DNA from 3 places in the Tardiphaga sp. 709 genome. Region 3 is predicted to be linked to each of the others. Evidence: riboswitches for the same ligand, from Rfam matches in the RefSeq annotation. Region 3 holds a riboswitch; each other region holds the start of a gene.
The links. Region 3 has a riboswitch for cobalamin ahead of RSO67_RS23260 (ribonucleoside-diphosphate reductase subunit alpha). Riboswitches for the same ligand answer to the same signal wherever they lie in the genome.
Positions count from the first base shown of each region.

Region 1: another riboswitch for cobalamin. It lies ahead of RSO67_RS18795 (TonB-dependent siderophore receptor); the one in region 3 lies ahead of RSO67_RS23260 (ribonucleoside-diphosphate reductase subunit alpha).
Region 2: another riboswitch for cobalamin. It lies ahead of RSO67_RS08690 (TonB-dependent receptor plug domain-containing protein); the one in region 3 lies ahead of RSO67_RS23260 (ribonucleoside-diphosphate reductase subunit alpha).

Region 1 is NZ_CP135529.1:3,841,379-3,843,642, forward strand. It holds gene RSO67_RS18795 (TonB-dependent siderophore receptor) at 1-1,060, opposite strand, end outside; cobalamin riboswitch at 1,166-1,359, opposite strand; gene RSO67_RS18800 (alkaline phosphatase D family protein) at 1,503-2,264, shown strand, end outside.
Region 2 is NZ_CP135529.1:1,711,017-1,713,280, forward strand. It holds gene RSO67_RS08680 (O-acetylhomoserine aminocarboxypropyltransferase) at 1-217, shown strand, start outside; gene RSO67_RS08685 (alpha/beta hydrolase) at 221-1,009, shown strand; cobalamin riboswitch at 1,056-1,260, shown strand; gene RSO67_RS08690 (TonB-dependent receptor plug domain-containing protein) at 1,292-2,264, shown strand, end outside.
Region 3 is NZ_CP135529.1:4,793,933-4,796,196, reverse strand. It holds gene RSO67_RS23260 (ribonucleoside-diphosphate reductase subunit alpha) at 1-1,321, opposite strand, end outside; cobalamin riboswitch at 1,440-1,655, opposite strand; gene RSO67_RS23255 (hypothetical protein) at 1,845-2,030, shown strand; gene RSO67_RS23250 (GlxA family transcriptional regulator) at 2,037-2,264, opposite strand, start outside.

The DNA.
Region 1 (2,264 bases), 950 kb from region 3:
CGTCACTGACCTGCCACTCGGTCTTTACCTGGCTCCAGCTGTCCTGATAGCGAATGTTGCTGTCGCTGACATTGTAGTTCTTGAAGCGGATCGCCTCATTGAGCTGGCCATTGATCAGCGGCGTGCCGAAATATTTTGACGGATGGCGGTCGCCATAGTCGGTGGAGAGCGTCCAGGTGATGTCCTCGGTCTGCTTGATCTGCACCGCGGCGTGCAGCGCGATGTTCGAGGTGTTGTCGCGATCGACCCAGCCATCGGACGCGTTGCCGGTGACGGCGATGCGATAGGCAACGTCCTTGCTGACCGGACCGCCGCTATCGAGGGCGATGCGGCGCGTCATGTTGCTGTCGAGCGAGATTTCAGCCTGGTTGCGTGGCACCCAGAGCGGCAATTTCGAAATCACGTTGATGGCGCCGCCGATAGCGCCTTCGCCATACATGACGGAGGCCGGGCCGCGCAGTACTTCGATCTTCTCGGCGGTCCAGGTGTCGAAGGGGAAGTTCACCGTGCCGGAGCCGACATAGAGGCGCGTGCCGTCATAAAGCGAAGTGACGGAGCCACTTCCGGCGAAGCCGCGGGTGCTGAAAGCGATGCCGCCATTGCCGGGTTCGCCGATGGCCGTAAAGCCGGTAGCATTCTGCGTGACGGCATCGACCACGTTCTGCTGGCCGCGTTCGGCCATAGTCTCGGCGGAGATCACTTCGACGCTGGCCGGCGTCTGCAGGCGCGTGAGGCCGAGGCGGCTGCCCGTGGATGTCGTGCCGGTGAGGTTGAGCGTCGGCGCTGCGAAGACAGGGCCTGTCGGCGTGGCAACCGGCGCGCCGGTATTGGCGGCGACATTGCGCTGCTGCCGCGAGCGCGCAGCGCGCGATGCAGTGCCGTTCGTGGCGCGGCGTGCCCGCTGAGGCGTCGCTGACGGCTGAACTACAACAGGATCGAGCGTCTGGCTGGGCTGTGCAGCTTGTGCCCAGCTTTCACTCGGACACAACAAGCAGGAGAGAGCAATAGAATAAAGAAAGGGCGTATGTCGCTTCAATGCGACTGGAGAAACGGAGGTCATGAACAGGACTCGCGGTTACGTGGCACGTCACCGCAAACCAAGTCGCCCCGCCGCTTTCAAACAGGCAGTGTGACTTCCACCAGGACACCCCGCCCAATGTGCTCGCGTGTGACCACGACTGGCGGCAGGTCTCCTGGCTCGCGGGTCAGTGCCTGTCGCCGCCTTCCCAGGTGAATACCCAGTGGCTCTTGGCGCAGGCTCGCCGCTTACAGTTGCGGGGGCAGCCGCGGAATCGGGGGATCCCCCTCACCGCATTCCCTTTTGATCCCCGAAGGGGAACCGTCGCATTCACGTTAAGGTGAAATTTCCAAATGTGTCAATCAAGCTGCCAGTCATTCGCAGCTTGCTTTGGCGGGTGTTGATATTGCGCATCACCTGTCATCGCAGCGTCAAGCGATCTGCCTAGAGCCACTGGTGCCAGAGCCAGGATCAGGAGTTCGCCATGGCACTACGTTTATCCCGTCGCCGCTTCCTCGCGCACTCAGCCGTAACAGGCGCAAGCTTCCTGGCGATGCCTTACCTCAGCCGCGCGCAGGATCGTCCGGTCGTGTCGCATGGCGTGCAGTCCGGCGATGTCGGGACGAGCAGCGGCATGATCTGGTCGCGCGCCGATCGCCCGGCGCAGATGATGGTGGAAGTCGCCACGACCGAATCCTTCAGCAATGTGCGCATGTTGCCGGTTATCACGGCGCTGCCCGAGAGCGATTTCACGGCGAAGCTGTTGCTCGATAATCTGCCCGCGGGACAGGACATCTTCTACCGCGTCAAATTCCGCGATCTGTCGCATCCCGAAATCGTCAGCGAACCTGTGATCGGCCGCTTTCGCACCGCGCCGGCCGATCGCCGCGATGTATCCTTTGTCTGGGGCGGCGATGTCGCCGGGCAGGGCTGGGGCATCAATGCCGAGGATGGCGGCATGGTCACCTTCGCCACCATGCGCAAGCACAACCCGGATTTCCTGATCCATTCCGGCGATACGATTTATGCTGACGGTCCGATCCTGCCCGAAGTGAAATTGCCGGATGGCACGATCTGGAAAAACACCATAACCGTGCCGGAGAAGGCGAAGGTCGCCGAAACGCTCGATGAATTCCGCGCCGCGCACAAATACAATCTGCTCGACGACAATGTCCGCGCATTCAATGCGCAAGTGCCGATCTTCGGCCAGTGGGACGATCACGAGGTCACCAACAACTGGTCGCTC
Region 2 (2,264 bases), 3.1 Mb from region 3:
CGAGGCGCTGAAGCTGACCAGCCATCTTGCCAATGTCGGCGACGCCAAGACACTGGTCATTCATCCCGGAAGCACCACGCACCAGCAGATGGACGCCGAGCAACTCAAGGCCGCCGGTATCGGCGAGGAGCTGATCCGCCTCTCCATCGGCATCGAAGCTGCCGATGACATCATCGATGACCTCGCGCAGGCGCTGCGCATCTCGCAGAAGGGCTGAGCGATGCAACTCACCGTCAACGGTCACGAGACCTATATCGCGAATGGCGGCCGCACATTTGATGCATCGCTCCCGGTCGTCGTGATGATCCACGGCGCCGGCTTCGATCACTCGACCTGGGCGCTGCATACGCGCTGGTTCGCGCATCACGGCTTCGCGGTGCTCGCGCCGGATCTGCCCGGCCACGGACGCTCAGAGGGTGAAGCGCTCACGACCATCGCCGATCTCGCCGACTGGACCGCAGCATTGATCGAGGCAGCGGGCGCAAAGACCGCGCGGCTGATCGGCCATTCCATGGGCTCGCTGATCGCGCTGGAGGCCGCCGCACGGCATCCCGGTAAAGTCACGCGCCTCGATCTGATGGGCACGGCAGGAACGATGACCGTCGGCCCGGATCTGTTGAAGGATGCCGAAGCCAATCAGCATTCCGCCATCGACATGGTATCGATCTGGGGGCTCGGCTTTCGCGCCGAACTCGGCGGCAGCCTCGCGCCGGGGCTGTGGATGCATAGCGGCGCGCAGCGCGTGCTCGAAGCCACAAAGCCGGGCGTGCTGTTCGCCGATCTCAACGCCTGCAATACATACCAGAATGCGCTGACTGCTGCGGGCCAGCTCGATATCCCTGTCACGCTCATCCTCGGCGAACGGGACATGATGACTCCTGCCAAGGCCGGCAAGACCCTGGCTGCCGCATTGAAAAACGCCCGCACGGTGATTCTGCCCGGCACCGGCCACATGATGATGGTCGAACGCCCCGACGACGTGCTCGCCGCGCTACAGCACGAGCAATAGAGTCCACAACGCGGCGATGGCTGTTGCACCGCGCGGCGTGCTGTGCTTCCTGTCTGTCGTTATCGGTGCCTCCGCAAGGAGGTGAAACGGGAATGCGGTGCGGGGAAATATCCCCTATGCCGCGGCTGCCCCCGCAACTGTAAGCGGCCATTCCGGGTCCACAAAGCCACTGAATTTGCATCGCAGATTCGGGAAGGCGGACCGGGAGACGACCGCGAGCCAGGAGACCGGCCGGTAACGAGTTTCACACTCGTTCGACGGTGGGTCGACGGAAGGGGTTATATGACTATCCGGAATTTGGCCGCAGGCACTGCGGCCGTTGTTGTTCTGTCCTGCTCTCACAGTGCTGCGCATGCGCAGTCTAGTGCCGAGCAACTCTCCGAAATCGTGGTGACGGCGGACAGAGCGCCCGAGCAACTCAATCGCACTGGCAGTTCGATCAGCGTGGTGTCAGGCGAGACCATAGCGACCAGCAATCCCGGCTCGCTGGTCGATGCGCTGCGCACCGTGCCTGGTCTCGACATCACGGAAAACGGCGGCCCCGGCGGCACCGCGAATGTGCGCTTGCGCGGCGGCAATACCGGCCAGACGCTGGTGATGATCGACGGCATCCGCGTCAACGATCCCACGGCCGCATCAGGCGACTTCGAATTCGCCATGTTCACGCCCTCCGCCATCGAGCGCATTGAAGTCCTGAAGGGACCGCAGAGCGCGCTTTATGGATCCGATGCCATGAGCGGTGTGGTCAACATCATCACCAAGAAGGGCTCCGGCCCCGCGCAGGTCAATGTGCGCACGGAAGCCGGCAGCTATGGCACCGTCGTCACGCAGGGATCGCTGACCGGCTCCAACGGCCCATGGTCCTATGCCTTCACCGGTGGCGGCCAGCACAGCAACGGCTTCTCGCGTTACGGCTACCGCATCCCTGCCCTCGAAGCGAAGTTTCCGAATCTCGAAAACGACAGTTTCGATCGCGTCGGCGGCTCCGCGCGCATCGGCTACGATGCGGGCGAAGGCATTCGGCTTGAGTCAGGCATCGTCCACTCGTTCACGCGTTCGGCCTACGATTACGCAACAGGCGCCTTCCCCGATACACCTTCCGCGGCCACGCGACTCCTCCAAACTGTTTATGGCCGCGTGGGTATCGATTCATTTGGTGGTATTCTCACGCATAACGTCACAATCTCGAACACCCATACCGAGCGAATGTTCAATGAGGTGACGTACAAGACCAACATGCTGCCGCAGAACACCA
Region 3 (2,264 bases):
CGTTGGCGACCTTGAGGAATGGCACCACGCCCTGGCTCTCGCCGTTGGTGCCCTTGATGTGGGCACCGAGGCCGCGCACGCGGGTCCAGTCATTACCGAGACCACCGGAATATTTCGCCAGCAGCGCATTGTCCTTCACCGACTTGAAGATGCCGTCGAGATCGTCGGCTACGGTCGTGAGGAAGCAGGACGACAGCTGCGGACGCAGCGTGCCCGAATTGAACAGCGTCGGCGTCGAGGCCATGAAGTCGAACGACGACAGCAGATTATAGAATTCGATGGCGCGGGCTTCGCGGTCGATCTCGCGTAGCGCGAGGCCCATGGCTACGCGCATGAAGAAGGCCTGGGGCAGTTCGATGCGATTGCCCTGCACATGCAGGAAGTAGCGGTCATAGAGCGTCTGCAGGCCCAGGAACTGGAACTGAAGGTCCCCTTCCGGCTTCAGCGCGGCAGCGATTCGCTTGAGATCGAAGCGCGCGAGTTCGGGATCGAGCAGCTCCGCCGCAATGCCGGTCTTGATATAGGCGCTGAAATATTCGGCGTAACGCGTCGTCATATCGGCCTGTGACGCGTGGGTCGGGCTGCCGTGAACGAAGGACAGAACTTCGGTGCGCAGCTTGTCGAGGAGCAGGCGGGCGCTGACAAAGGTGTAGTTCGGCTCCTGCTCCACCAGCGTGCGCGCGGCCATGATGCCGGCCAGTGCCAGTTCATCCAGCGTGATGCCGTCATAGAGATTGCGGCGGGTTTCCTCGAGCACCGGGGCGGCATCGACTCCGTCGAGACCGGCGCAGGCCTCGTTGACGATCAGCGCCAGACGCGCCGAATCGAGCGGCGCACGGGTGCCGTTGGCGAGCGTGACATGCAGCACCGGTGCGGTGGAGACGAGCGCCGGCTTGGCGGCCAGTTCCTCGGCGCGGGTCCGCGCGCGTTCTTCGCGATACAGCACATAGGCGCGGGCCACCTTGTGGTGCTCGCTGCGCATCAGCGCCAGTTCCACCTGATCCTGGACGTCCTCGATATGGAAGGTGCGGCCTTCACCGACGCGGCGCGTCAGCGCCGCCACGACTTCGCCGGTCAGTTGTTCCACCGCCTCATGGACGCGGCGCGACGCCGCTGCCGTGTGGCCCTCGACCGCAAGGAAAGCCTTGGTCATGGCCACGGAAATCTTGCTGCCGTCGAAGGGAGATACGGTGCCGTTGCGCCGGATGATCTGCATTGAGGGTTCGCGCGCAGGCGCAGCGAGCGTTTCCGGCGACAGTTGAATCAGCGGCGCATGAGCCGCATCGCGTCCGTTGGACAAAACAGAAGATGAAGTAGGCATCGGCAAGACCCCGTGTGATGCATCAAGCAATGGGGGCTGGGGCCGAAAGGACGCTGCAAAATACACGGCGGAGATCCGCCGGCATTGCCTGCAAGCGACCGCTGGGACACCCCGCCCATGGACGTTCTGGTGTCGCGGCAGGTCTCCTGGCTCGCAGGTCAATGTCTGTTTCAGCCTTCCCGATGCTTGCGCATCAGTGACTTCAATCGAAACAGACTCACTGCTTACAGTTGCGGGGGCAGCGCCGGAATATGACGCAAAACAACGTCTTTACCGGCTTCCCTCTTAGCCACCAAGTCTTGCGACAGGGCGGACCGTGACGTCTACATTTGGTGTGACCTGCGGTGAAGTGTCAAGCGAGCATTGGCGCCGAACGCAACAAATTCGGTAGGGCTGTTGGTTCAGTGGACAACCGCTTGCGTGGCGGAAACCGCGGGGTCGTTGGCCGTTTCTGAACGATGCGATTCGTTGTCCGAAAGGACCGTGAGGCGCAAAACACCGTCATCAACCGATGGAGGATGCGATGCGCAACCTGGTAACGACCACTGAGAGGATCAAACTCAACGCTTTCGTCGAGCATCCGGGCGCACTCGCGGCGTTCGAGACGACGGAGCAGACCGCCCGGCGCCGGCTCGACGAGATGCTGAACGAGGCGCTGATGGACAGCTTCCCCGCCAGCGATCCGATTTCTTCGCTGCAACTCGCCTGAGCAGAATCAGACCGCGCGAAAGCTGGCCCGATACTGGCTGGGCGTCAGGCCGAGCCGTCGTACGACCACCTGACGCATATGTTCGGCGGTGGTGAAACCGGATTCATAAGCCACGACTTTCAGCGGCAGATCGCTGCCTTCGAGGCGGTTACGCGCCGTGTCGATCCTAGCGCCTTCGACAAAATCCGCCGGAGTCATCCTTGTTTCCTGCTTGAATGTCCGCGCGAAAGTCCG